DNA from 2 places in the Pseudoalteromonas sp. APC 3893 genome. Region 2 is predicted to be linked to the other one. Evidence: riboswitches for the same ligand, from Rfam matches in the RefSeq annotation. Region 2 holds a riboswitch; the other holds the start of a gene.
What was found. Region 2 has a riboswitch for lysine ahead of dapA (4-hydroxy-tetrahydrodipicolinate synthase). Riboswitches for the same ligand answer to the same signal wherever they lie in the genome.
Positions count from the first base shown of each region.

Region 1 (15,476 bases), on a different contig from region 2:
CTCGCTTCATATCTTCTAGTGCAACATATTGACATGGAATTAAAATTAACGTGATAACAGTGGCAAATAGCACACCAAAGGCCAGTGATACCGCCATTGGGATAACAATTTTGGCTTGTAAGCTAGTTTCCATAATAATAGGCAGTACGCCAATAAAGGTAGTAATAGAGGTGAGTAAGATTGCTCTAAAACGGCGTGCACCCGCTTGCATAACGGCGTCTTTTATTGCGACGCCTTCTGCGCGTGCTTTATTAACAAAATCAACCATAACAAGTGAATCATTCACCACAACACCTGCAACAGCGATAATGCCAAAAATTGATAGGCCACTCATGGTCATACCTAAAATCATGTGACCGAACATGGCACCAATGACACCAAATGGGATCACAGACATAATAATAAAAGGTTGTGAATATGAGCGCAGCGGTATTGCTAATAATGCAAATATAATCATCATAGACAGAGCAAAATCACGCATTTGCTCTGCAACACTGTCCATTTCCTCCTGAATACGCCCTGCAACACTACTTTGTACGCCAGGGTAGTTTTTCAGTAAGGCAGGTAAGTACTCATCACGAATTTCTTGTGCAATCGCGAACGGTTCTACTTTATCCGTATTAACCGCAGCCCATACGTTGACCGTACGTTTTGAATTCTCCCGGCGTATCCGGTTAACACCATCTACTAGGCTAACAGTTGCGACTTCTGTAAGCGGAACCTCAACATCACTCGGTGTAATGATACGTACGCTTTGTATATCGCTAATTGAATTACGTGCTTCTTGTGGGTAGCGGATCATCACTTTGACTTCTTCGCCATCACGCAATATGCGTTGTGCTTCCAAGCCGTAGTAACTAAAGCTTACTTGTGATGCTACATCAGCAAGGGTTAAGCCCATGCTGTAAGCCAGTGGTTTTAAGTCAAGCTGAACTTCGTCAGTAGCACTTTGCATTGAGTCATTCACATCACCAACACCTTCCATGCTGTTTAACTTCTGTTTTAGCTGAGCTGCTACTGCTTTAAGTTGCTTTGCATCTTTACCTTCAAGGCGGAAGCTAATATCACCGTCGTCACGGCCGCCATTCATAATGCTGTCTTCTATTGTGAGTGTTTTAACACCGGGAAGAGGTGGCATCTGCTCGCGCCAAAGTGCGCTTAGTGCAAAGGTATCAATAGGGCGTAAATCAGGCTCAATAAGCACAGCCATCAAACTGGCATTAGTACGACCGCGAAGGCTTACTGATAAATCACGTACCATCGCTGTACCATATTGCTCTTTCAGTTGCTGATCAACTTTTAAGATGACGTCTTCTATTTTTTTAGCAGTTTCTAATGTTGCTTGCTCAGAAGAGGCTAAGTTCATTTCTACTGAAATTCGTGGGAAATCATGAGGGATTTTCGGGTTGGCTACAAATTTAACTAAGCCACCGGCAAACATACCGCCACTAACAATAAGCACACACACAAAACCAATGATGACGGTATAACGATAGTGAATACAACGTGCAATAAACGGCGTGTAATAGTTATCGACAAACCGTTTTAAGCCACCATCCATCACCTTACGTAAGCGATGTAATGGATTTTTAGGATTAGGTTTACGATCTTTCATTGCTGCTAAGTGAGCTGGGAGGATTAACTTTGATTCAATCAAAGAGAAAATTAAGCATAAAATAATTACACCACCGATGGCTTTAGAAAATGCAGCGCCAGGACCTGTTGTTAAGGTTTGTGGTAAAAACGCGGCAATCGTTGTTAATACACCAAAAGTGGCCGGCATAGCGACACGCTTTACGCCGCGTACAACGTTATCGAGTGAGTGGCCGTGTTTTTCAATTTCAGCGCTAGCTGACTCACCAACAACAATGGCATCATCTACCACTATTCCTAGTACTAAAATAAATGCAAACAGTGATGCCAAATTGATCGTGACATCTAAAAAGCCCATTGGCATCATTAAAAAAGCACCTAGGAAGGATACAGGTAAGCCCATCATTACCCAAAATGCTAATCTAAGTGGTAAAAATAGTGCCAATACAACCATCACTAAAATGCCACCCCACACCATGTTGTCGATCATCATATCTAAGCGACCTTCAAGGTAGTAGGTTAAATCAACAATAGGTGAGAGTTTTACACCAGCAGGCAGCTGATCTTTTTTATCGGCTAGGTACTGCTTTAATACTTTAGCTACTTTTGTGATGTCTTGATCTTTTGATGCATTAACTTCAAAGGAGAGGGAATTTTTACCGTTATATTTTGAATATTGTAAGCCTTCTTCAAAGGCATCATTAATTGTTGCAACATCTCCTAAAAAGATCTGGGCGCCATCAGGGAGAAGTATTAATGGGAGTTTTTCAAACTCGTTGCCGCGATAGGCTTGTTTTTCTACACGCATAGAAATATAGCCATTGTCAGAACGGATTTGTCCTGCTGACATATTCGCCGAAAAGGCACGCACAGCATTTGAGATATCTCTAAAAGTTAGTCCGTATTCTCGTAGTTTATCTGGGCTGACTTCAATACCAATTTCGTAATTTAAACCACCATTAAATTCAACAAGGTTTATTTGCGGTAACGCTTGTAGCTCGTCTTTAATGTTATTGCCAAGCTCTTTTAGCTGGTAGTTACTCATATCACCATACAGCGCGAGTATCATGACTTCTTGTTCAAATTTGTCATGGCGAACAATAGGGCGTTCCATGTCTGCAGGAAAAGTATTGATTGAATCAACCTGCATTTTAATTTCGTCGAGTACTTCTTTAGTATCGTATTTTTCGTCTATTTCAATCCATGCTTGAGAATAGCCACGATTAGAATAGGTAATTTTACGCTTTAAGCCTTCGAGCCCTTCAATCGCTTCTTCGACCTTGATTGTGATACCTTCTTCAACTTCTTGTGGCGCTGCCCCCGGGTAGACAGCTTGTACACTGATCCAGTTGTTTTCAAATTGTGGAAACATCTGTTTGCGAATTGAAAACGCAGTTAAGATGCCGCCAACTAAGATAAAAATCATCATTAAATTGGCTGCAACAGGGTTGCGGGCAAACCAGGCTATCAGCCCTTTTTCACTATGAATGGTCATATGGCTTACTCCTCTTTCAACGCAAGCTGCGTTACGCCTGAAGGAGCAGGACTATCGTTAAGTTTCAGTTGCATGCCTTCAGTTGGAAATTCCAGTGCTGAGGTAATTAATTGCTGACCTTCATTTAGACCAGCATCGGCTATTATCATACCGTTTTGTTCACGCACAATATTGAGCGTTTTGAATGAAAGCGTTAGGTCATCGTTGAGTATTGCAATTTTATTATTTTTTACTAAATGATGTGGTACAACAATAGCATTATCTAATGAGCGCCCTGAGATGGTGGCATTTATATACGAGCCAAAGCGAAGCGGTTGTTTGCTGGCATACGGTGTTTTAACTTGCGCGACTAAATAGCTCATGCGGCTTGTTTGATCAATCACCCCTTCACTGCGCACAACGCTAGCCTGCCAAGTGGTAGGCTTACCTGCAAATTCGGCATTAACCGTTACTGTTGCACCGATCCCGCCATTTGTTAAGTACTGCAGCTCTTTGTCGGCAACAGGTAAACGGATTTCAGCAATAGATGTTGAGCTTAGTTCACCAAATTTACTACCAAGGCTGACTACACTGCCAAGGCTAATATCCCGCGCTGAAATAATGGCATCATACGGGGCTTTAATATAGGTGCGTTCTAAATTACGGCTGGCGCGTTTTTCACTTGCTTGTGCTGCGCGATAACGAGCCAGCTTTTCAGCCAGCTGCGGTTTGCGTAAATAGAGATTAGAAGGGATCACTTCGTTTGAGTCATCTTTAATACGATCCCACTCAGCTTGTGCAACATGAGCTTGCGCTCGTTCAATTTCAAGCGCTGAACTTGCCTGCGCTAAGCCTGCTTGCGCTTCAATGAGTGCAGCTTCATAATCATTTGGGTCAATTCGTGCTAGAATGTCGCCTTGCTTAACAAATCCACCTTGAACAAATTGCTCAGAGACATACACGACTTGTCCTGCAACCTGAGCAACTAACTGTGTATGGTCTTTTGCTTTAACTACACCATACGATTTTACATCAAGGTTGATGGCATCAAGGTGAACTACATCAGCTGAGACTAAAGGGCGAGTATCTTGTTCTGGTTTTTCTTCTGGTGGCTGCTTCATTGATGAGAAACCAGCTGCCAAGGCGATGCCGCCAACCAGTACGGCAATAGGTAGAATTATTTGTTTTTTAGTAGCCACAGGGCTTTCCTCATAATTGGGTGACAGGGTAAGCATAATGAATAAAGTATTTACAAGTCGTATGAAGATGTAACAAAGCATTACATAAGTAACAAAGTGTCAGTAATAGGTAATTAAGGGGTGAAAATGAATACACAACCAATGGCGTGTAGGCTAGGCTGCGGAGCGTGTTGTATAGCACCGAGTATTAGCTCTCCAATCCCTGGCATGCCTCAGGGTAAAAAAGCCGGTGAGCGTTGCATTCAGTTAGATAACAATAACTTATGTAAATTGTTTGGTGATGAAAGTCGCCCAAAAGTATGTAGTGATTTTAGTGCGGCTATTGACGTGTGCGGTACGACTAATGCCCAAGCGTTACAATTAATAACTGAATTAGAGCAAATGACCTAGGTTTTTACTGCTATTTGGTTATAAAAAAACCGCGTTTTTAACGCGGTTTTTGACATATATTTTTTATCTTACCAACTATAAGTCGCACTTAAAGTATATTGTTCACCGCGACCTGGTGTACCAGGGATTTCTTCAAACGATTCACCCCATAAATTATCAGCAGCAAGTGTTATAAATAAGTTATCAAACCCTGTCGGTGTGACTTTTAAGGTTAAGTGGGTAAAAAGCGCTGAGTCATCGCCACTGCGTAATGCATTTTCATGCTGCTTACGCCATTCATTATCAACACGAAACTCTAACATGTCAGTAGGCGTCCACACTGCACCGAGTGTTATACGATGATCAGGAAAGTTAAGTGCATAAAAACTGGCATCAATTTCTTCTGCGCCATATGTTTCTGATTTATGCAGGTAAGTATAACTTGTTATTAATTCAACAGTATCGAATTGTTTAGTTGCTAAAATTTCGATGCCAGACGTATCAATATCTACTGGGTTTGCAGCACGGGCATACACAGAGTCAAAGCTGTAAGTCCAGTCTGTTAAGTTGTCATCTTGTCGATAGAACAAGGCAGAATTTAATTGCCAAGTTTGCTGTTCAAGTAACAAACCGAGCTCTAGATTTTGTGTGGTTTCGCGTTCTAAATTATAGTTACTTCTAAATAACCCACCTGACTCACTGCCGCCAATCGCCGTGTAACCTGCCACTTGGCTTGCTTGCGCAAACGATAAATAAACAGTGCGTTCTGTTCCATCAGTATTTACTGTGTTCCAGTTTATATCACCCATTAACGAAAGCTCAGAGTCATCTCTATTGGTATCATCATAGGTAGCACCTAAACGAACGGTCAGTAACTGATTGTTCGCAATAGCTGTTTGATATTCAGGTAACACACTGAGTTTATAATAATTACGCGAGGTAAAGTTATTTTCAAGGGTGGTTGATTCTATTGAGTCTTCAATAAATTGAGCCGAGTAGTTTAAAGCAAAGGATTTATTTTGAGCATGACGTCCTGAAAAACCAATCGATTTAACTTCGGTTTCATGAAAAGCTTCAAAGGCGCTAGGGTTTTCACGAGTATATATATAATGATCGTTATTCTTACGATAATAAGCAGATATTTCAAATGAACTATCAGCGGCATAGTTTTGCTGATGATTAACCAAAAACAGTTCAGTGTCTAAGTCTTCGGTTTCATTTACACCAAAAGGGGTGTACATATTTGGCCAGCCAAAAAACTTTTGCTGTGAGCCATAAAAAATATCAGTTTGTGATTGCGGGCCAGTTAATTGTACTCGTCCTGAGGCGCGACTAAAGTCATGATCGCCATACTCTATTGTTCCGTCACTTTGTGAGTGCGAATATTCACCTTGAAAGCCTAACTGCCAATCGTTCATCCCTTCAAGAGGAGTACTAATGCCAGCATTGACACTTTGTAGATTAAAGTCGTTATTACCAACGCCTAAAGAGGCACTGCCGCCGGTGTTGATTGGTGTCCACCCAAAAGCAACCGTTCCTACTGAGCTATTCATGCCATTAAACGCATTATCAACCCCAGTAAAAATTTTAGCACCACTGAGCATTTGTGGGGCAATAGGGATTTCAGCAAAGTAGTGCCCCGATTGTGGATCGAATAAAGTGACGCTACCAACACTAAAACCAGTATTTTCAAAAATACCGCCACGTATTGTGACATCGGCTTGTGCTTCTGCCATATTACGTGATTGTAAATCAACACGTGGGTCATATTCTAAGTTTGACACTGGTGCATCAAATGTACCCACTGGGAGTTGATTTGCAGTGGCAGAGGAGTGCACTGTTATTTGTTCAATATCATCGGTATTATCTGAGGCCAGAGTGAGTGCTGAAAAATTACATAAGATGGCTGGTATTGCTAGGTGTACAGTTTTGATCACGTTAAAATCTCTTTGCGCTTTTAATTATAGTGGTGTGATTATTTGTTGTTATCATATTTATTACGTTGTTAGTACGCATTTTAAATAGAGCGCTATTGTATCTTAATGAGAGAAAATTGCATTTGATAATCATTCATGTCTATCACATAGGTTTAATATATGAACACATTACATAACACCAATTTAGAAACCGTTTATTTTGCTGGCGGCTGCTTATGGGGCGTACAAGAGTTTATTAAGCATTTACCTGGTGTCGTGGGTACAGAAGCTGGTCGTGCGAATGGCACTAGTAATAATACAACTGATGAATATGACGGCTATGCTGAATGTGTGAGAGTGGTTTTTGATGCCGCTAAAGTTGAGCTCAACAGTTTAATAGAATACTTTTTTGAAATTATCGACCCTTACAGTATAAACAAGCAAGGCGATGATATTGGTCCGAAGTACCGCACAGCTATTTATAGTAAACAGCAAACACACCTAACTATAGCCCGAGATTATATCAACCAACGTGATGATGCCGTTAAAGTCGTAGTAGAAGTGCAACCATTAATAAACTACGTTGCAAGCGATCCCGAGCATCAAGACCGCTTAACTAACTTCCCCGATGATTACTGCCATATACCGCATGATCTTTTGTATAAGTATAAAATGGATTAAATTTGTTCAGATACAAAAAAGCTCACTAAAAAGTGAGCTTTTTAAAAATTAATTATAGCAGTTTATTGTGCAAGCTTTTCTGGTGGAAAACCACTTAGAATAGTCGCAACAGCTTGTTGAACAGCTTTGTTACGCTGTTCAGGCGTTTGTTTTTTCTGTAAGCGACCTTCACGAGCACCGCGCCAAACAAGCTGATTAGAGGCACGATCAACAACATCAATAACTAAAGTACCTACATCATATTCATGGGTTGTTGTTTGTGTGTTATAACCCATACCCCAGTAATTCCAACGTGCGCCATAGCCTACCTTAAATGTATCAACATCAACTTTAGTATCAACAGAGGCATGATAGTTAATTAATACATCTGCTGAGGCTTCGTCGGCAGGTGTCATACCGTGTGCTTGTAATTGTGTATTTACCGCTTCACGCACACGTTTTTCCATCAATGGGCTGATTTGATAATTATCCGCGTTAGCCAAAGTCGCTTGTGGAAACCAAGCAAACGTTTTGTAGTTACCAAAGTCCACAGATTTGTCGTAATCAATATCAGGGGTTTTTGCACAGGCTGCAAGTAGTAATACAGCAGCTGCAATTAATATATTTTTCATGGAGTTTGCTCCTTGGCAAATTTAATGACTATTCGTTGGATAACATAACATAGAATGAATTCAAGGAAATGTTATTTTTTGCCTGTAATTTGTGTAAACAATACGTACTAATCAGTTTAGTCGTCCTTGACTGAATGATATATTAATTTATAGAAACGTCGCTCTGGTCTTATTCATGCTCCACTTCTATCCAATCTTTTTCGTCTACCCAGTTTTGCGCACCATCTTTTACTGAGCGAATAGGCACTATGTAGTCACAGCTTACTTGTGGTTTAACTGAAGCAAAAATTGGCACGAAGCCAAAACTTAAGGCGGTTTCAATAATTGCCTTTTGGTTTTGTGGGTCAATATCGGCCGCTTCATCGATATAAATAGGTATACGGTATAGGTTTTGTTCTTGGTCGCTTAGTAGGTAACGGATAAACAGCATGCCGCATAACAGTTTAATGGTTATACGAGTACCATTTGAGCCTGCTGAATCAATTTTATCAAAGTGTTCAGTCTCACCTGCGCGATTGACCACTTCAAAGCGAATATCAAATAAGTCGGTTAGGGTTAAACCTGCTTTATCAGAAGCCAGTTGAATCAAGTGATCTTTTGCCTCGTTCACTGCGCTTTCGCTGTAAGGTTCTTGGCTTAGTAAATCAAGCGTGTCGCCTTGCTCAAACTGATTGGAAGTACTGATAATGGTATCAATACTATCAACCAACATTTTGCGCGGTATTACGTTAATTTTAAACGCTTGTAGGTTTGAAATACGGTGCTGACTTATACCTTTATTAAAGCTATTCATTTCACGGCGCAAGCGGTCTAAGTCTTCACGCAGGCCTTTAATGGTTGCCGCAACTTCGGTCAGTGCAACACGAGCTTGGCGCTCAACTGCATCACGTTCGTTATCAATATTATGAAATGCACTGATCAGTTTTTGGTATTTAGTAAACTCATCGTTTTCATTATCAAATTTAGTAATACCTGCATTATAAATATGCAAATAGGTATTACGTACGTTGATATCAAAATTACGTAGCTCTTGGCAGTCTTTATTAAAGTGATGCACTAAATCGCTCAAATTATCAAAGTCGATTTGAATATCAATCATATAAGGGGTGACTTTACCACTGTATAAATCAAGGGTATGGTCGATTCGCTCAGATTTAACTTGGCGCAGGCGATCAGCTTGGCGTGATATCAGCTCCTTTTTAGATTTAATAATTGAGCGTCTATCCGCAATTGAACCGCTATTTTTTTGAATATCTTGCAAATAGTCATCAACCTGATCGCGCTCGGCGACTAACTGCTCTTTTAGCATGGCTTGAGCGTCAATTGACTGCAACATCACCTCATATTGCTCAAAGCGTTTTAGTGCACTTTCGCAGCTCATTAGCTCATCGTATAGGGCATCTTTTTCTTTTTGTTTATCAGCCACATTTGCAGCTACTTCGCGCTGCTGTTTAAATTCTTTTAATGAATTTTCAAGGGCGCTTAGCTGCGCTGTAAGTTGCTCTTTATTTTCACCTGTTTGCATTTGCACAACAGAGAGCTTTTTCAATTTAATGGTCGCGCCGGGTAGGGTAAGTACGCCGCCTTTTACGTTATCAGATAACTGCGTTAAAAACTCTCCAAAGGCATCTTCATCGCTAATATCAATATCGCCACTGCTGGTGGTCGCAAACGAGAGAATATCAGGATTTAATATACGTGAAATTTCTTCCACTTCTTTGAGCGATAAATCCTCACGCATTCGGGTGAACAAATTAAATTCAAGGTTTTTAAGTTGCAGTTTTAAACTTTTAATTTGCTTTTGAGTTTCGCTGATACGGTAATCAAGCGTATGTAAACTTTGCCCTTGGGCACTATTTATTGAATGCGACAGTGACTCATAATCTTGTTTTAACTGACTAAGGCTCACTTTTAGCGTTGCCATATTAACCAGTTCAAACTCTGCTTTTAGTGCATTAAAGTCTAAAAACCATTGTTCAATCTGGGTTTGTTTACGCTCAATATCTCTTGATTGCTGAACGTAGAGTTGCTGCTTTTGTTCAAACTCATGTTTTTCGTGCTCAATGTCCTCAAGGGCAACAGTAAGCTCGCTAAGTTGCGCCTCTTGGTACGTATCAAAGTCTATTAGCGCTTGGTCAATTTTAGGGGCGTAAGCGGCCAATTTTCCTTTGAGAACGGTTTGATTTTCAAGCATTGACTCAAGGGCGCTGATTGGCTCTTGCATTGACTCAAGGGCTTTTAATTCACGTTTAGCGCGATTTACTTTATCAAATGAGCGGCGCCATACTTCATAAAAGTCGACTTTTGAGTTAGACATATGACGCTCAAACACCCGCAGCATAAAACGTTTAACATCGGCAGCGCCAAGCTTGTGTAAGTTTAAGATCCGGCGGAATATTTCTTTATAAATCGCCGAATCTTGCACATTATTAAGCGGGATCATTTTTAAATTAATGTCGCCATCAAACGGCGTTGCGCCGCCTGTTAGTAAAGCGTTTAGCTCTTGGGCTTTGAGTTCAATCGGGTTAAAGCCTTGCTCTTTTAAGTGATTAAACAGCTTGGTGAACTTAATAATGGTTTTGCCCTGAGTGTATTGCTCAAGCTCCAGTTTGCCTTGATAACAAAAAAACTGATGGGCGTAACCGGCAATTTTCCCAAGACCCGCAACACCGATGACCACAGGGCCTTGCGGTAAGTTTGCTTCTAGTAAAATGTAAGATTGATCTGATGAGAAATAAAACTTACGGGTTTCATCTAGATCATGACCGTCCCATTCGGTAAGGCGTAAATCATTGATAAGTGGAAACTGCAGAGCATTAATAACCGAACTTTTACCGGTATTATTTGGCGCGCAAATAGAGCTACTTTTATCAAGCGGGATCACACATTTGGCATAACCGGCGGTGTTTAATAATGCCAGCTTACTGAGGCCGTATAGGTTTTTCATTATTCGTCCTCTCCAATATAGGTTTCTTCATTTACTTCCATTAATGCATCGATGTAGCGGTAAATTGGGGCTTGTAGCATAAAACCGCCTTCAACTTCACGGGCAAGGCCTAAGCGAATCATACGTAAGTACACATCTTTACGTAAATCTGAGCCTGAAAAAATCTCGAGCTGATCAAACAAGTGTTTGTTCATTTGCACTAAGGTTTGCATCAACTCTAAATCGTTTACTTCATCAAATAGTGCACGCATCGGGTCTTTACCCGTATTAGCGTAGTGTTCAATTAATATGTAAACAGTGAGTGCAATGGCACGGGAGATTTTGCCCATGTTTGGCGTGCTTTCGTCGCTGGCAAAATAATAAAAGCCGCGGCTATCGTGTTGTAAGTCATGGCCGAGTGAACTAAATAGCGCGCTGTATTGCTCAATGTGTTGATCAAGCTCTTGCCACATTAAGGTGTCTTGTTCACTAATGTGATAACCCGTTACCAGTTTTTTATTGATGGCTTGTAGGTGGGTTAATTCATGTAAATTAATTTGTGTCATAGAGGTTACTCATTCCCTGTTTGGTTATGCTTGGGATCAACAGGCTTTGTATTAAATGGAAAGAGTGAAAAGTGTTGTCCGGCGATTTTAACCCGCATTTTTTCATCGCTTTGACTGATTTCAATATCAGTATCGCTAACGAGTTTTTGATATAAAAACAGCATTTCGTCGGCTTCGAGTTCTGGGTAACTTTCTCCAAGAAAAGTTAATAGAGGCTCTGGCTTTTTACGTTTAGCATTAAAACGCTTTTTAAAGCTGGTTTTAACATTGTTATAATCTGGAATATTCGGTGTCACATATGCTGGCACATCTTGTTGGTCAGGCAATTCATATTCACTGTGTTCAAATTCCACTAAGCCAGCCATATAAGCCACCATGTGGCGTTGTTGACCCAGTGAAAAGCGCTGAGCATCTGATACAAAATGCGGTTGCACACTGCTTAGCATGTTGTCTACGCCATTTTTACGAATCAAACCAAGTACTTTCGCTGCTTGGCGGGTGATCATATTATTACGACGCAGCTCTTCGCGCAGAGGCATAAGCATATCGGCACTTTTACGTAAGCTCTCGCGTCCAACAAGGTGCATTTCCAAAATACGCGTACGCAATTGTTCAAGCATACGTTTATCTTGATACGCTTTACCGGAGCGCTCTATATGCACTATTTGCGTACTTATCTGTTCTTCAATAGTGCTAAAGCAAGCATGAAAGTCACCACGAATATCAACCATTTCGAGCATGGGTTCGATGTATTCGTCAAAGGCTTCAATGACTGCTTTGTAGCGTTTTTGCAACGATTGCACCGCGTTATTGGCTTTTGCTTGCTCCACAATATTTAAAATCGCGTTTTCGTTATGAGCAAACAGCTTCATTATTTTACGTACCCGGTCATCCATAATGCGACTAAAGCGGCGTAATTCATCGTAGTCTTCAATTTCACCAGCATTGGCTAAGCGGTTGCCTAAGCGTGCTAAATCTTCAACTAAAACACTGATTTCTTGCGCAAGCCCCAAATGTTCTTCTTGCAATAAAAAGGTTGCAAAATCAGCAATAGCACGGTTAATCTCAAGCTGAGACGATTTTGCTAATGGAATAATAATATCTTGATTTAAAAGTCGGTTGGTTTCTTTGTAAATACGCTCGTTTGACCAAGTTGGTTGTTTTTGTTTGATCGCATTTTGTACGTCTTTTAAGCTAAAATCAGCCATTTTAAATCGTTTAAATAATAGTTCTAGCATTCCCCAGTGCTCGGTTAGGGTATTTAGTAACTTTTTAGCTGGGATCATAACGCTCCAGTAAATCTCTTTTTAGGCTGTATCAGCGATTAGTAATAAAATAGGTAATTGGCAATAGTTTTACAAAGCCTTTGGTGCTAGACTGCGCGCCGTGTCACATAAGTGACATCAAGAATGCAATTTTTACATTTTTCTAAAGGTTGTTCAAATACCATGGTAACGTCAATTATCCTAACCCTGATAACGCTGGCATTTGTGCTCATCGTTATAGAGGATATTATCCATGTAAACAAGGCCAAAACTACGCTTTTCTTTGGCACTTTATGCTGGATTATCTTATTTATCTCGCCGCTTAACGGGCAAAGCCCCGAAAATATACAACATCAACTTGATCACAATATTTTAGAGATTGCCACACTATGGTTGTTTTTAATGGCTGCAATGACTTTTGTTGCCTATTTGAACTCCAAAGGTTTTATCCAAAATATTGTGCACAGAGTGATGCCAAGTGCCATTAGCGAACGTAAGCTGATGTTTTTAATTGGTGGCTTTTCCTTCTTATTTTCGTCGATATCAGACAACATTACCGCTACGCTTATCTCACTTGCAGTCGTGATGTCGTTAAAACTCGATCCGAAAAAGCTCATTAAATACGCTACGCTAATCGTTTTTAGTGTGAACTCTGGTGGGGTGTCACTCATAACCGGTGATGTAACTACCTTGATGATTTTCCTCGATGGTAAAGTCAGCATAGCAAACTTGCTATTGCTTATTGTGCCAGCACTTTCAAGTGTTGCACTGTTGGCAATTATGCTGTCGTTTGGCTTAAATGGTGCTGTTGAGTTTACCAAACAAGAAGAGCGTCGCATTGAAAAAACCGATATCACTATCGCGGTTATTTTCTTATCAACCATTATGGCTACATTAATGCTTAGTGTACTTTACCATGTACCGCCGTTGTTGACCTTTTTGTTTGGTTTGTCACTGATGTTTTTAACTGCACAGTTTTTAATGCGCAAAAAAGACGTAAACAAAAAAATCATCGATTACATTCGCGAAATAGAATACGACACTTTGCTATTTTTTGTTGGTGTGCTGTTACTCGTTGGTGCATTAAAAGAAGTGGGTATGCTTAGTAAGTTCACTAACTTATATGAGCTAATGCCTGCGCAATATGCAAATTACCTCATGGGTATTCTATCAGCTGCGGTTGATAACGTGCCGCTAACAGCTGCATTGTTAAAAGCCGATATCATAATGAGCCCGCAGCAGTGGCTGTCGTTTACCTATGCCACGGGTGTGGGTGGGTCTATGCTTATTATAGGTTCGGCCGCGGGTATTATTGCCATGAGTAAAGTAAAAGCGCTGACCTTTATGAGCTATTTACGTATGTCGGTTTATTTATTAATTGCTTATACGGTAGGTTATGTTGGCTCTTATGTTGCCGGGAGTTTTATTTAATCGTACGAGATTTAATAAAACAACTTGACAGCTAGACGTCTAAACGATAACTTTCAAAGCCCGCTTTATAGCGGGCTTTGTTATTTTAGCCACTAATTTAAAGTAGTTAATCTAACATTCAGAAGAGGTGCGATATTTAGGTACTTAATGTGAAGCGACGTTTGCTTTTGATCATTAAGGAGGGAAATACTCGCCGAGAAGAACAACTGACGTCACAGTGGTTTTTCGGTTTATGGGGCTGAATCCTCAAAACTGTCACCAATTTAGGTGGAGAGCTTCTGGCAGTGGACTTTTCTTATCAAGCACCCCCTTGCCAAGTTCTTCTTGTATTATCGTGGTTAATGCCACAACAGGAGACGACATGAATACCCAAGTAGTTACAAATAACACGCAACAATTAAGCAATGCAAAATCAGATTACGTTGTCGCTAAATTTGGTGGTACAAGCGTAGCTAATTTTGACGCAATGAGCCGTTGTAGCGAAATTATTGTAGCTGATAACACAGTGCGCGTTGTAGCTGTGAGTGCCAGCGCCGGTGTAACAAACCACCTCGTTGCTTTATGCCAAAAAGACTTAACTGTACCAGAGCGCAGCGAACACATTAATGGTGTGATTGCTATTCAAGACGCCATTTTAAATGAACTGTCGCTTGATGCTGATTTAGCCCATGGTTTTGATGAAACAATTAAAGCGTTTAAATCGCTTGCCAGCGAAACACTTAAATCTAAGCAACAACATGATGAATTATTAAGCTTTGGTGAGCGTTTATCGTCGTATTTATTTACCCAAGTATTACGCCTAAATGGTTTAGATGCGGTGCGTTTTGATGTACGCCAAGTATTAAAAACTGATAGCCAGTTCTCAAAAGCAACGCCAGATGTAGAAGCGACTGCAATGGCGGCAAAAGCGCATTTAATTCCATTACTAAAAGAACATGTTGTCGTTACCCAAGGTTTTATTGGTAGTGATGTCCATGGGCAAACAACTACCCTTGGCCGTGGTGGTTCAGATTACAGCGCGGCATTACTAGCAGAGGCTGTCAACGCAAAAAGTGTACACATTTGGACAGACGTTGTGGGTATTTTTAGCACCGATCCGCGTTTGTGCGTAAAAGCCACACCTATTGCCCGTTTAAGCTTTGATGAAGCAGCAGAAATGGCCACCTTTGGCGCAAAGGTATTGCACCCAGCAACAATTTTACCAGCCAGTAGAAGCCACATTAGTGTGTTTGTAGGTTCAAGCCGAGAGCCTGAGCGTGGTGGTACGTGGATCGAACGTGAAAAATCTCAAGTGCCAGGTATTCGTGCTGTTACGCAACGTAAAAACCAAATTTTGTTAACCCTAAAAAGTCCTGAAATGCTTTTAGCCAGTGGTTTCTTAGCGCGCGTATTTACTATATTGAGTGAGTTTAATATCTCAGTTGATTTAGTGACAACCTCTGAAA
Region 1 covers NZ_JASDCD010000001.1:486,931-502,406, forward strand. The annotation lists gene QMA12_RS02240 (efflux RND transporter permease subunit) at 1-3,088, opposite strand, end outside; gene QMA12_RS02245 (efflux RND transporter periplasmic adaptor subunit) at 3,094-4,266, opposite strand; gene QMA12_RS02250 (YkgJ family cysteine cluster protein) at 4,393-4,656, shown strand; gene QMA12_RS02255 (TonB-dependent receptor) at 4,725-6,572, opposite strand; gene QMA12_RS02260 (peptide-methionine (S)-S-oxide reductase) at 6,732-7,232, shown strand; gene QMA12_RS02265 (DUF4136 domain-containing protein) at 7,295-7,843, opposite strand; gene QMA12_RS02270 (ATPase) at 8,013-10,790, opposite strand; gene QMA12_RS02275 (hypothetical protein) at 10,790-11,335, opposite strand; gene QMA12_RS02280 (hypothetical protein) at 11,341-12,621, opposite strand; gene nhaD (sodium:proton antiporter NhaD) at 12,784-14,031, shown strand; lysine riboswitch at 14,146-14,317, shown strand; gene lysC (lysine-sensitive aspartokinase 3) at 14,393-15,476, shown strand, end outside.
Region 1: linked by a shared signal. The riboswitch ahead of lysC (lysine-sensitive aspartokinase 3) and the one ahead of dapA (4-hydroxy-tetrahydrodipicolinate synthase) in region 2 are both predicted to bind lysine.

Region 2 (15,476 bases):
TAGGACTTGAAAAATGGTCGCTATGTGGCGCATCATGGGGCGCGACTATTTGTTTACTCTACGCGATAAAACATCATAGAAACGTGGCTAGTTTATTATTACGAGGTACGTTTTTAGCAACAAACTCTGATCTGCAATGGATATATGGCGCTGACGGTGCGGGGGCACAATTTTACCCTGAGCTGTATGAGCAGTTTGCACAAAAGCAAGCTAACGTTAAAAGTATACTCGCGCTCTATCAACAGCAACTTAATGTTGATGATCAGATTAGAGCGAGCCATTATGCAAAGTTATGGTGTCAGTGGGAGTCTGTTTTATCGCAGAGCCGAGATTGTCCCGATTGGACGTTAAACTGTCCGCAACATGGTTTAAATATGGCGCGGCTGATGGTGCATTATTTTAGCGCTCAATGTTTTATAGAAGAGCAGTTTATATTGAACAATAGCCAGAAATTGGCACACATTCCTATTTGGTTTATTCACGGTAGACATGACTTAGTGTGCCGCTTTAGCGCGATACAAAAGTTTGCTAAGCAACTACATGCGCAGTTATTAGTGCTGGATGAAATTGGGCATGGTGTTGATAGTCAGGTATATTTATCAGCAGTACGGCGAGCTGCCGATCATATGTATATCAAATTATCGAGGGATCAATGCAAGGGCTAATACAACGGGTTAAGCACGCTAAAGTCGAAGTTAATGGGCAAGTAATAGGGCAAATAGGGCAAGGTATTTTATTGTTACTCGGTGTTGAAAAGCAAGATGATACTGCAAGCGCGGAAAAACTATTACACAAGGTGAGTAATTACCGTATTTTTAGTGATGAAAACGACAAAATGAATTTGAGCTTGCGTGATATCAAAGGCGAGTTACTAGTCGTATCACAATTTACGCTTGCTGCCGATACCAAAAAAGGTATGCGCCCAAGTTTCTCATCAGCCGCTACACCACAGCAAGCAAAAGAGCTATACGAATACTTTGTCAATCAAGCCAAAGAAAAAGGCTTAAAGGTCGCTACAGGGCAGTTTGCTGCTGATATGCAAGTAAGTTTATGTAATGACGGGCCTGTTACTTTTAATTTAAACGTATAAACTATTTTTTAATCATCACAATGTGATTAGTATACCCAGGAATTTTTTCTATGCTGGGTCTTTTGCCAAATGTTGTAATCAATAAGTGCTCAAGTTGCTTAAGTTGGGATTCATGGCCAGATAGAAAATTAATAAACAAGTAACCGTCAGTTGACAGAGCGTTACGTACTTTTTGATAAAATAGGTGTTTATATAAAAATCCGGGAGCATCTAGCTGACTAAATAAGTCGAGGATGATCCAATTATATTCTTTGCCTTGTTCTAATACTTCTTGTGCGTCAAAGCAACGTAAGTTAGTTGCATGATCACCACCAAAGAAGCGTTTGTAACAATGAATAATACTAGGGTTTTTCTCGACCGACATAAGTTGGCTATCAGGGTAAACATGCTGTAAGTAGTTACGGATTGCACCTGCCCCCAGACCAAGTTCTAGTACTGTTTTGGGCGCAGGTAAAGGCTGCCACAAACAAGCTAAATACTGTAAATGTGGAAATAATAGATGGCTCGGGCGGCTTTTTTCAACCACAGATTGTAACGTCTCATTGATCAGTAGCCAGCGAAATTGCTTGTGCTGGCGTACTTGAATGCTGTCAGAGCCATGTTTATGCCAATATATAAGCTGTCCGATGCGGTGGCAATCTTCAATAAAGCTATGCTTTACGGCGCCGGAGCCTGCAATTAAATTTTCCATATAAGTAGCTTAGACGAGTCAACATAAAGCGCCAGTCTGTTGTGCAAATTTTACAGTAAAAACAGAGGCTCACCAAAGTCGTATTCCAAGTTTTTAAAAGATAGCGTATGGTAGTTTGCAATTATAAAGAACCAAATTGTTTTATTTAACCACTGCGCATTAAAGTAACGTGGTATTTGTACGGCAGGAGAGAGTATGTTTCAGGTAACTACCCCGCAAAGTAGTGAAGATTGGCAAGCTTATTATCAATTACGTTGGCAAGTATTGCGCGCACCTTGGGATCAGCCCAGAGGTTCTGAGCAAGATGATTTAGAACAAGATGCTGAACACCGCTTTATTAAAAACAAGGTCGGCGAAGTCTTAGGCGTCGCGCGTTTACATTTTAATAACCAACAACAAGCGCAAGTACGCTATATGGCGGTTGCAGAAGGAAATCGTAATCAACACATTGGCAGCCGACTACTACACGAACTTGAAAAAATAGCATGGACACAAGATGCAGATGAACTTGTGTTATTTGCTCGTGAACGTGCATTAGAATTTTACCAGCGTCATGGCTATGAGCTAAAAGAAAAAGCACATTTAGCTTACGATGATGTGCAGCACTTTAAAATGATCAAGCAAAAGCCATCAGAACCAGGTTGGTTCCGCCACCCTAATTGGACCCAAGTGCTACAAAATATTTGGCGTGAATCAATTCCAATTAGTGATGCAATGGGTATAAAAGTTGAAAGTTATACTGATTGGCAATTTACCACTACTGCCGATTTAGATGCTAATTTGAATTTACATAACACCATGTTTGCGGGTTCTATTTATAGTTTAGCGACGTTAACAGGTTGGGGGGCGACTTACTTAGCGCTTAGAGAAGCGGGTTTTGAAGGCAATATTGTGCTTGCGGATGCAAACATAAAATACCTAAAACCACTTAATAACGACCCTCGCGGCAGTGTCGATTTAAGTGGTTGCAAAGGTAAATTGAGCGAGCTCGAAACAGAAGGTAAAGCGAGTTATCAAGTGCCTGTAGAAATCTATGATGGTGAAGCATTAGTCGCTGAGTTTGAAGGTACATTTGTTGTAAAAAAATAAGTTATAACTCAGACTAAAAAAGCCAAGCAGTGCTTGGCTTTTTGCTATATAAAATTATAAGTGTCAGAGCAGGTCGGTTAGTAATATACCTACACCAATACGTTCTATATCTGCATTATAATCAATTAAGCTTTCACCATATCCGTTAAAATACTGTGCGTAACCTCGTAATCGTCCCCATAATGGGAAAGACCAATCTAGCTGAATAGCACCACGGTTATCAGAGTTTAAGTTATTGCGCGTCATAAAACTAAACTCATGCTCTTCATAGCGATAAGCACCACTAAATTCAAAATAGCCCATGTATTTATAAATGTCAGGGTTATCATCACCTTTGGCTTCCATTGGATCTTCTTTTTTATCTTCAGGAATGCGGTACCAAGGTTTAAAGCTAAATACAAAACCTTCATTCTCCCAAATAAAATCGGCATAAATACGATTCCATGAACGTGAGTTTGGTTGGCTGCGACCATTTGATTGGTGTACTAAACCAATTGCAATCGCCATCTCATCACCCCAAAGAACATTGTCAGGATCGAGGTAATTTACCCAAAAAATCTCTGGTTCGTAGTTGGTTTCACGAAAAGGAGAGGATATATCTTTATTATAAATTTGCCAAAAAGATTGTAATGTGAAACCAAAATAGACTGCTTGATCTTTATCGTCAAAATCATTGAAAATAGGAACTTTAATTGATAATTGGTATTTTGCTTCAAGGTTATCAAGTGGTTCACCATCACTTTCTTGAACTAGTTCGTTTAGACCATCAAATGGACGAACATTAGGATTTGACACATAAGATAAAGGCAATATGTAATTACGCTTGTGTGGAGTAATTACATTACGGTTTTTTTGGCTAACTTCTTCACGCGCTTTGCGCTTATCGAGTGCTGTAATTTGTTTGCTTTCATCAAGTGCAGAACACTTTTCGCGTAGCTGAGCTAGCGTTTGTTCACCATCGCCGGCAATGGCTTCATTCAAAATACATTGTTTAACTAATTCAATGTCGCTGTTTTGCTCATTTGCCTTTTCAGTGTCAGCTTGTTGTGCTAACACACTTGTTGATAACAAAGTCGTTAGTAAGATCCCGTTGCGCCAAGTCATTATTATTCCTTTGAGAAACGTATATGTTAAAAAAGTATACAGAGTTTTATAGCTTAGTAACTGTGAACTTTTACTTAACTAATAAGAGAATACCCCTAATGGTACGACAGATTTATTGGCTTTGATCATATTTATAGAGAAAAAGCGGCCTTAGCCGCTTATTCAATGCAATATTAGCACTTTGTGCTTATATTACTCTCACGCAATGAGAAGGAGTGAGCTCTAAAATAATTTAAAGCTCAAATACGTTAGTGAAGAATTTGTAGAGTTCAGTACCTTGATTCACACTTGCTGAGGCAAAGTGCAAAATTGCGATTGCATCGCAATCAAGTGTTAGAGTTTGTAATGGCTGCTCACTGAGGTAGCACTCCATTCGCAGTACTTTAGCAATCGGGTCACCAGCTTTAATATGGCCGCCCAGAGGGGCAATATATTCGACCATACCGCCCATAGGGGCATAGTAAGCAAAGTAGTCATCTAAGTTACAGCCGTAGCGTTTCATTTGTTTTGGTTGGAATGGGGCATCAACAAAAACGTGCTTATAGTTTAAGTAGCTTAAAATACTATTGGCGTCATCTAGTGCTGCGCTTAAATCGATTTTTTCTTGGCTACCCAGCTCAACAGTAAACGCTTCTACTTGCACGTTAAATTCACGGCCTTGCTTTGCTAACTGTTCAGTTAATTGCCACCAAGGGCAAAAGCTGGCTTCATCCATTGCGCCATCAAAATCATTTGGAATAAGCAGTACATGAGGAATATTAAAATAGCTAGCGCTTTGTTTGGCGTAGTCAGGGCAGTATAAATGCTGGCTAGAAATCGGGCCTGTGTGTAAGTCCAGCACAATATCAGCTTGGTGTGCGAGCTTTTGTAAATTAAGTGCAATACGTTTACCGGTAGTTAAGCGATAAGCAGGACCTGATAACTGTTGTTCAACGTTGTCTATAAGAGCCGCTTTGAAAGCAGCTTTTAATGTTTGATCATCGGCATCACTGTATTGCTCTGCAAACTTAGCCGCCAGTTCACTGTTACAATGATACATGCGGTTCCAGTTAGTGCCAGTAATGGGATCAAAGCGGCCAAGGGTAAACTCCCCTGACTTTTGATTACAACCAATGGGATTGGCGTAGGGCACTAAAGTGATATCGCCTTTTAAGTTAAGTTGCTTTAATTGTTCGAGCAATTGATAAATGACCGCGTTGCCTTGTACTTCAGCGCCATGCATATTTGCTTGAACATACACGCTTGGCCCGGTGCCATCGCCTTTTAAACGGTACACAGGAATTGTTAGCGGTAAGCCATTTGCAACTTCACCTACGACGATGTTTTCTTGGCTGATTGGTGTTGTATTACTCATCTCAATTACCTTAAGTAGTGGCTGGCATCTTCTGCTTGACGAATACAGCTTAATTCACCATTTTGTAAAACATATTCAGCAGCTAATTCATGGCATAAAAAGTACGGCATACTTTCAGTAAAACCATAAGCACCGCATTGACTAAACGCGAGCCAGTCCTGCTCGTTTAAATCATTGGGTAATTGATGCTCACCTAAACAATCCAATGCTGTACACAATGGCCCATATAAACTCATCGCTTGGTTTTCAGCCGTTGAGTCACGGAGTAATTGCACAGGGAAATCTTGGCTCGTAACCGCTGGGCGCAATAAATGATTAATGCCACCACTAAGAATAACTTGTTGTTGTCCGTAGTTTAATTTGCACTCGACAACAGGAGTTGCATAATGACCACATTCGCCGACTGCATAACGGCCAAGTTCCATCCATAACTCTTCTACGCCAGCATCACGTTTGATTTTTGCAAGAGCTGTTATTAACGCATCCCATCTTAGGGTAGGTGCATCAAGTGTATAAGGAATACCTAAACCACCGCCTAAATCGAGCACTTTTAAAAGAATACCTAAATCACTAGCAAGTTGTTGCAGTGGCGCGACCATTTGTGACCAAAGCTGTGCGAGTTTATCGCTACTAAGCATATTGCCCCATTGAAAAATATGCAGGCCGTCAAAGTTCAGTGCAGAGTAATCACTCGTGTTAAGTGCTTGCCATTCATCGCAGCCTAAGCCAAATGGTGTAAGGCTGTCGCCCCCTAGTGGATTTTTTTCACCTTCAGGCCAACGTAATTGCACACGCAATAACACTTGTAGTTGGCACTGTTTTGCAATTGCTTGCTCATTGAGCCAACGCACTTGATTGAGACTTTCGGCGACAAAAATACGTACGCCTCGCTCAATAAAATGTTTAATTTGTTTTGGGCTTTTAGCAGGCCCGGTGTTGAGCACGCGCTCGCTGTTAATGCCTTGAGCAAGCACTTGCTCAAGTTCGCCTTTACTTGCCACATCAAAGTTAAAACCAGCACCATCTAAGCTTTGTATCACTTTAGATAGGGGGTTGGCTTTAACCGCATACCAAAGTTTCACTTCGGTTTGTGCCACTAAACGCTTAAGGTGTGCATTGAGTGAATCAAGGTCGTAGACAAAAAATGGGGTATCGAGCTTTGTTGATAACTCATCAATGGCGGTTTTAACTGGCGTGCTCAAAAAGGTCATTAACGTAAAACCTCTTCTAACAGTAATGACGCATCACTTTGTTCATCACGGTATTTTACAATTAACGCGCATGACATGCTTAGACCTTGCTCACGTGCCCACTCGTTAGAAGCCGGACGAGAGCCTGGAATTACAATGGCATATTCAGGAATTGGCTCACCTTTATCAAGTTGACGCTCGTTAACGCAGTCATACACAGGGATAGTGGCTGACAAACGTACGCCTGGTGCAAGTACAGCACCTTTTTTAACTACAACCCCTTCAACGATTACGCAGCCAGCGCCGATGAATGCATCGTCTTCTACCACAACAGGGCTTGCACCAATAGGCTCAAGTACGCCACCTAATTGCACAGCAGCACTTAAATGCACGTTTTTACCAACTTGTGCACACGAACCCACAAGGGCGTGGCTATCAACCATAGTCCCTTCGTCAATAAAAGCACCAATGTTTACGTACGCTGGTGGCATGATAATCGTGCCTTGAGCTACGTGAGCACCACGGCGAACACTTGAGCCACCTGGTACCATACGAACGCCGTTTTCGGCAGTAAACTCTTGCGGTGCCAAGTTATGCTTATCAACAAAACCACCTGAAAACTCGGTGTTAGTGCCGTTTTTGAACGCTTCTAAAATACCTTGTTTTACTTCAACGTTAGCGTGCCATTGGCCATTGTCGTCTTGTGTTGCAGCGCGAACGGCGCCTGATTCTAAATTATTTAATAGTTCTAACCAGCTCATTATAAAAACCTGTATTTAATGCCAAGATAAAATGGTGTTATTTGCATTGTTAATGCAATCTGTTTGAGTTAACTCTAAGTGAGTTAATGGTGGACGCAAATGCGGGCTGTTTAGTCTCCCTTGTAGATGCATCAAAACTTTTACGGGAATAGGGTTCGCTACGGCAAACAAGCTTTGGATTGCTTGTGACCAATCGGCAAATAAATTTGGGTGCTGACCACTGAGGCTGCGTTTAACAAACTCATGGGTTTGTTCTGGCCATGCATTAGCTGCTACAGAAACTAAACCTTTTGCTCCTGCTTGAGAAAAATAAGGCATAAGGGCATCATCGCCACTGAATATTGCTAACTCTGGCGAGGCAGTTCTAAAACCTTCAAACTTAGCAATGTCGCCACTGGCTTCTTTAAGCGCCCATAAATTTTTATGATCTTTCAAATTACTAATAACCGCGGGTGGAATATCTACTGCGCTGCGCCCAGGTACGTTATAAAGCATGCAGGGGTGATTACTTGCGTTAAGTAGACTTTCAAACCAGTGAGTTTGACCCACAACACCCGGTTTAGCATACAGTGGTGAGCCTAGTAAATAACCGTGAATAGGCAGTTGATTACAGTACTCTACCCACGCAATTTGTTGTGCTAGGTTCATACCGCCAACGGCAACCATTAATGGCACGCTAGGTTTTAACTGACATACATGCTCAACAATGGCTTGTTGTTCTTTCAAGCTAAGTGCTAGGCCTTCGCCCGTACTGCCAAGTAATAAAATACCATTATTAGCGGCTTGCTGTTGTGCAACCAGCTGTTCAAGTACAGCATAATCGACTTCGCCTGCATCAGTAAAAGGCGTGACGAGTGCGGTCCATAACGGGTAGTCGTTTAAATTAAAGTTGTTTTTCATCTGCAACGAACTTATCAGGTGTTCGATGAGTAAAATGAGGGAGAATTAAAAATACGCCGCATTAACATCATTCGAACATTAAAATTCGAAGAGCGAATGGGCTTAAATAATAAGGCACACAGGCCTTATTATACTAAGACCAGAAGCTCTCCACCAAACTTATCAACAGCGTTGCTGTTGTTGGTGACAGTCGCTGGGATTCAACCCAGTCGCCCGAAATAACCCTTCACAAAAAGTGTTACTTCTCGGCGTTAATTCCCCTCACGTATGATCATTGGAGTGTGTGCTCCTCACATACGTTACCTGAATAACGCACCTCTTCTAGCCCATAGTGTGGGTTCTAAATTATAAAACTCACACCTTAAATAGGGGTAATGGCGGTGATTAAAGCATTTTAGCCGTCTAGGTGTCAAGGCTAACTATCTCAGTATGTATTGATCTTTGTTGGTGAAAGGTTACGTATTACCTGCTTTTTTCGTACACTAGCAAATAGACAAAGCAAGGGTAGTTAATCAATGGAAAAGTTTCAGGATATTTATCAACGAGCAGCACAGCGAAAAGGCGGTAAAGCGATGTTAGCGCAATTGCTGCATGCGCCACTTTCACAGGCACAGCTTAAAAAGTTGCCCGATGATGCTTGGCTTGAAGAGTTTACCCGCAAGGTTTTTCAAAGTGGCTTTTATTGGTCTGTTATTAATAGTAAGTGGGCAGGCTTTAGAGAAGTGTTTTGGGATTTTAATGTAGAAAAGCTACTGATGATGCCACCTGATATGTTGGAACAAAAAGCCAGTGATGAACGTATTATTCGTAACTTTAAAAAAGTACAAACGATTCCTGAAAACACGTATATGATCCATGAAGTCGCTAAAGAGCACGGGAGCTTTAGTGCGTTTATTGCCAATTGGCCTACAGGCGACATCATTGGTTTATGGGCGTATTTAAAAAAGCATGGCGCACGTTTAGGTGGTAATACAGGGCCTTATGCATTACGCACTTTAGGTAAAGATACGTTTTTACTTTCTCGCGACGTAGAAAGTTACTTACGCGCGCATAAAATTATAGACGGTGGCTTACAAACTAAAAAATCCCTCACCGCCGCACAAGCTTTTTTTAATGAACTGCACAAACAAAGTGGCTTAAGTTTGCAGGAGCTAAGCTTAATTGTAGCCTACAGTGTGGGTGATAATCGTGTGGGTATTCAAACAATTGAACCGCAATAGCGGCGAAAGGTAATTTCATGAAATTAGTATCACGCTATACCGACATCGCAGAGCAGTTTGCTATAGCCGATAGACCAAGCCCAGTAGGCGCACCTTCGCTACTGTTATTTAACGACGCTGTGGCTAAACAATTGAGTATTGATATTGCCTCTGAACAACAAGCTGGCGTGTTTAGTGGAAACCAACTCATACCAAATATAGCGCCTGTTGCACTGGGCTATTCCGGCCATCAATTTGGTCACTTTTCACCCCGCTTAGGTGATGGGCGCGCGCATTTACTTGGGGCTGTTGCAGATCAACAAGGACTACTTTGGGATATTCAACTTAAAGGCTCTGGCGCAACACCGTTTTCTCGTGGTGGTGATGGCCGTTGCGCTATTGGCCCCGCAATACGTGAATATATAATGAGTGAAGCAATGCACGCATTGGGTGTACCGACAACCCGATGTTTAGCGGTCGTCGCAACGGGCGAAACCGTGTACAGGCAACCACCACAACGTGGCGCAATTGTGACTCGTGTTGCATCAAGCCACATTCGTGTTGGTTCATTTCAATACTTAGCCACGCAAGGTGATGTTGCAGGTTTAAAAGCCTTAGCAGATCTGGCGATTGAGCGACACTATCCTTATATACAAAGCGCAGGCCCTGAGCGTTATTTAGCTTTCTTAAGTGAAGTAATAAAAAAACAAATCGCACTTGTGATCAGCTGGATGCGGGTGGGGTTTATTCACGGTGTAATGAATACTGATAACACTCTTATTAGCGGTGAGACTATTGATTATGGCCCGTGTGCGATGATGAATCATTTCGATTTTGAGACTGTGTTTAGCTCCATTGACCGCCAAGGCCGTTATGCCTTTGGCAATCAGCCTAATATTGCAAACTGGAATTGCGCGCGACTAGCTGAGAGTTTAATGCCGTTAATCAACGAAGATGATGAACAGGCAATTGCTTTATTAAGCCCTTTAATTAATAGCTTCGCTGAGCAATTTAACTACGCGTTTACTCAGATGTGGGCAGAAAAATTGGGCCTTGATGGAAATCAGGATTCAGATAGTGAGCTGGTGGCGCAGTTATTGGCTTTATTAAAAGACCATAAGCTTGATTACACCAATACCTTTGATGTATTAACTGAATCACTACAAGATAATGCTGAAATACCAATAACCTTAACTCAATGGTCGAAGTTATGGTTGCAGCGCACCAATAGGAGCAGTTATGAAGTTATGCGTAAAAACAATCCTAAATTGATCCCGCGCAATCATATTATAGAAAATATCTTAAATGACTTTGTACAATCAGGCCAAAGCGCTACTCTGAGAGAGTATTTAAAGGTGTTGCAAAAACCGTATCAAGCGCAAATCAAAGAAACCTGGTATACAGAAGCTAAAGACGATGCGCTTTACAAAACTTTTTGCGGTACTTAATTTTGTCATAGCTGGCTGTTAACTTGCTTTTAATTATTTTTTGATTCACAGCAGGGAATAGGAGACATTGCTATAAAAAGCAGCAACTCTCATGAGTTTTGATGATGTTTTTTTACTGCGGGCTAGTTAATGACTGTTATTTATTAATTTTTTTGAAAAATAAATACGGTTTCTACTTGTTGATTTAAAATTAACCAATATAATGCCCTCATGGACTTTAAAATTTGCATTACTTAGTCGATAAATCGCTAATACTCTATGTAACTACTTTTTTACTCATAGTAATTACAATATGCAATTACTATGCTGGTTAGATAAAGTTTTTTATCTAGTCTATACTAAATCTGCGATTTATTATTAAAACTGCTTTAATTGATAAAAATACAATTTAAGTGTTTTCGTTAAGTAATGATTAACAAATGATTTTGTACTCTGGTCAAACTTATTAAGCTAGGGTCACTTAGCTACAATTTAATTGTGAAAATGGGAAGGAAACAATGAAATTAAAATCACTTACTATTGCTATAGCACTAGCTGCAACTAGCGCTTCAAGTTTTGCAGCCGAAAAAGAAGGCTTCTTTATCGGTGCATTTGGCGACTATTACGACGCATCATGGGAAAATATCCGTGGTACTAATGGCATGAATGTTGATGATTCAACAGGTTGGGGTGCTGAGTTAGGTTACCGTTTCAACGATTACTGGAGCGCACGTTTAGAATACGCTGATATGGATTTTGATATTTCGAGTTCAGATCCAGCTATGACTGCAACCAGCATGGACGGAGACCGTTTAGGTATTGATGGTCTTTACCATATTAATGGCGGTCCTTTTTATGGTCTTTTTGGTCTTAAACAATTAGATGTTTCTGAAAATCTTACATTCGCTAATGTAGGTGCTGGTTACCAGCATTATTTCACAGACAACTTCGCGTTTAACGCTGAAGCAGCTTTATACCAAGGTCTTGATCGTGGTTACACCGATGTTGCTGGTAAATTAGGTCTTAGCTACATTTTTGGTAAGCAAGGTTCATCAGCACCGGTTGAAGCGGCGCCAACAGCAGCAGTAGTACCTGTTGCAGTAGCTCCGACTGATAGCGATAATGACAACATCCCTGATGCTGACGATCAATGTGCTAACACACCTATGACTGATGCTGTAGATGGTACTGGCTGTACATTATACGAAGATCGTGAAGTAACTAAGAGCTTACTAATTACTTTCCCTAACAATACTTCAAAAGTATCTGAAAAATATTTAGATGATATTGATAAAGCAGTTGCTTTCTTAAATGAGCACCCAGGTACTGAAGTACTTCTTGAAGGTCATACTTCATCTGTAGGTAAAGCTGATTACAATAAATGGTTATCGAAAAAGCGTGCTGACGCTGTTGCAGCTCGTTTAATCGAAGACGGTATTGATAAAGAGCGCATCATCACTGTTGGTTTAGGTGAAGAGCGTCTTAAAAATGAAGCTAACACGGCTTCAGCTCATGCTGAAAACCGTCGTGTTGAAGCACATGTAACTGTTATTGAACGTGTAAAAGTAAAGCGTTAATATACAGTAAAATGTTAAAACCCAGCATATGCTGGGTTTTTTTATGCCTGAAAAGAATAAAGTTCATACACATTGATTTTATGTAGCTTACTGCTATTTATAGTTATTATAATAGTTTCAAAAGAGCTGCAATAAAATACCTACGCCAGCAAAATATCAAGAGTATGTAGATAAAATCAATGCGACAGCGGCAGATACGTATCGATATTTAAAATTCCATCGCATGCCAACATATACACTCAAAAGGCCGATAGTATCATTATTCAACAAGCCGCCTAGTTTCTTTTTAGCATCAAATTATTGCAAAAACCCGCTTTATGTGGGGTTTATTAAGTTTTCATTCATTTTCGCTTGACGATGACTTCTGATCGTCTAAACTCTTTCACATATAAAATTAATATATGTTATTTTTTGTTACCATGGAAGGTGCGGTGAGCATCTCACTCTTTCCTATTAAGGTGACTTTATAGCAGTGAGAAGGCGTCATAATGAAACTACCTTTACTAACAGCAGTCCTATTTAGTGCATCAGTGTATGCAACCCCTAACCCCTCATTCAGTGAAATCCGAATTGGTTTCGAAAGTGTTGGCTATAGTGAAACCTTAGGGGATGTTGCTGGTTTTGGTCAGCTAAGTCAGTCTATTGATGTAACTAATACAACTATTCGTCAGATTTCTTATAGTGGCCTAAATGACGACTGGGGTTATTATATTGACTCAGCTAGTACTTTTATCCCTGAAATTGAAACTGAGACTTGGAGCATGGAGGAGTTTGGCGCTGTACAAGAAAATGCGTTTAAAATTCGTTCGACCGAAGTCGGTGCAAAAGCTGCGTATAATTTCAGTCAAGCAGTTCAGTTTACCGCCGGTGTTAGATTCTTTACTTCAAGTTTCACTCGTTCAAACTTTTCTTTTGTGCAGCCGGGCGCAGATGCATTTGACCAAGCATTAATTGCAATCTCCGATGATCCTGACAACCCTGCTCGTTATACATTACCTGGCATGGATGGTGGGCATACTGGTGAACAGCAAAACTATACCTCAAATTTAAGCCCTGTTATTTCAGTCTCAGAAGATCAAATGGGCATATTGCTAAGTTTAGGTGCTCGCTATGATAGCCGATTACAAGATAGCTTCAACAAATATAGTTGGTACATTGAAGGAGAAGTAAGCTCGCCGATGTATTCGCAAATCCAGAATACTCAGTTTGAAACTACGACACTGACTGATAGTTTTAACGGTTGGGGGGTATTTGCAAGAGCGGGTATGCGCTACCAGGTGCTTCAGCATGTTGCAGTTGTTGCGGGTATAGACGCAAATTATAAAACTAGAGATGTGGTAACTGAAAATTTAGAAAATGGACAGCGCTTGAGAGTACCTGAAGTTGAGTACACTAACATCGCTTATACACTTGGTATGCAATGGAGCTACTAATGAAAAAAATATTGCTAGCAACAATTATAGCAAGTGTGAGTTTAACGGGCTGTAAAACCATTGAATCAGTACAAAAAGATTTAGGTAGTATTACCTCAGGGCTTACTGGTGATGAAGCAACACCAGAGCAAGTACAGTTAGCTTATGAGAAGGCTGAACAAGCTTTTCAAGAAGCTCTTACAGCATATAATTTAATAGATTCGGAAGCGCTCGCTGACTTCGACACAGAAAAAGTATATGAGGCTAAAGATGTATGGCAAGTGCTTGAAAGTGAATTTGCTGAATTAAGACTATCGCCAGGTCACGCCCTTGATAGTGCGTCATTGTTTTCATCAGATACAGTAGCAGATGAAATTATGGAACAAAGTCAGCAAGTTATTATCTTGGTTGAAGGGGCTACAGTTTCAAAAGAGCGCATTACAGCAGTGCTTAAGCCTGTTAGAGAAGAGTTTGCTGTATTGACTCAAATTGACGCAAAGATTCATTTTGAAAAACGTTATTCTACATTGGATGAGCAACACCAAGAACTAAAACAGTTACTTATAGATGGTAAAGAAGCACAAGTAGAGCAGTATGTACCTCAGCTTTTAGATCAGCTAACAGCATTAGAAAAAGATGCCGTAGTGCAGTTTTATTTCTCTGAGCATATTCACAAAATTTATAAATTAGCTAATTCAGATAAAGCTAGCGTCTTTCCTGCTGTTTACCGTGATGTAAAAATACATTTAGAACAAGGACAAGTTTATGCACAGCAAAATTACCGTGAATACGATGGTATAAAGCTAAAAGCCGATCTTGTCGCGCACCAGATTGCTCGTATTAATAGTTTGTATAGTGAGTATACAAACTTAAAAACAGCGTTAGATGATAAAGAAATTGAGAATGAGCTGCTTAAATTTGAAAACGAATTAGCTGAACTTACAGAGAAAGTAGGATTAGGAGATTTAAGAAATTTAACGTTTTCAGAACAATTGAACAAGGTCAAAGAAAAGTTGTAACAATGAAATACATACAGAACTTTATCCATTTAAGAGGGGAATAGAATGGATTTTTGCAACAGCAAACTACGCATTGCTTTATTTACGAGTGCACTACTTTTAACTGGCTGTGGAGGCGGTGGTGATGACAGTGGTGGGACAACACCAGTCGATCCAACAAATCAAAGTCCAACTATTAGTTTAGTCGCTCCCACTGAAGCGATAGAGCAAGAAGCATTTACACTCACAGCTAATGCAACTGATAACGATGGTAGCATTGCATCTTATAGCTGGAGTCATGATGCTGGAATCGAGTTGACAAGTGATAGCCTGTCAGCGGCCAATGCGACATTTACTTCCCCTGATATAACAGAAGATATAACAGTTAACTTTACTGTTACAGTAACCGATGACAAAGGTGCTACGGCTTCAAAAACACAAGAAATAGTTATTAAGCGCAAAGTGTCGAATGTCACTATTACAGGCCTGGTTACCGATGAACCTATTGCCAATGCAATGCTTGAAATTGTTGTTGGTGATGAGTCTTTTCCTACTCAAGCGGATGCAAATGGACGTTACAATGTATTGCTAGATATAGATGAATCATCAAGCAAAAAGTTGGTAAGAGTTAAGGCCAAAGGTTTAGATGCTTCAAATCCTGGTGTTGAATTTGTTTCTCAATTA
Region 2 covers NZ_JASDCD010000023.1:7,516-22,991, reverse strand. The annotation lists gene QMA12_RS18585 (alpha/beta fold hydrolase) at 1-665, shown strand, start outside; gene dtd (D-aminoacyl-tRNA deacylase) at 653-1,090, shown strand; gene QMA12_RS18575 (SAM-dependent methyltransferase) at 1,092-1,781, opposite strand; gene QMA12_RS18570 (bifunctional GNAT family N-acetyltransferase/hotdog fold thioesterase) at 1,977-2,870, shown strand; gene QMA12_RS18565 (phospholipase A) at 2,934-3,974, opposite strand; gene QMA12_RS18560 (succinylglutamate desuccinylase/aspartoacylase family protein) at 4,207-5,328, opposite strand; gene QMA12_RS18555 (PLP-dependent decarboxylase) at 5,334-6,539, opposite strand; gene QMA12_RS18550 (2,3,4,5-tetrahydropyridine-2,6-dicarboxylate N-succinyltransferase) at 6,539-7,279, opposite strand; gene dapA (4-hydroxy-tetrahydrodipicolinate synthase) at 7,295-8,179, opposite strand; lysine riboswitch at 8,315-8,508, opposite strand; gene QMA12_RS18540 (DNA-3-methyladenine glycosylase I) at 8,695-9,399, shown strand; gene QMA12_RS18535 (protein adenylyltransferase SelO family protein) at 9,417-10,826, shown strand; gene QMA12_RS18530 (OmpA family protein) at 11,324-12,382, shown strand; gene QMA12_RS18525 (autotransporter outer membrane beta-barrel domain-containing protein) at 12,871-13,815, shown strand; gene QMA12_RS18520 (hypothetical protein) at 13,815-14,813, shown strand; gene QMA12_RS18515 (hypothetical protein) at 14,859-15,476, shown strand, end outside.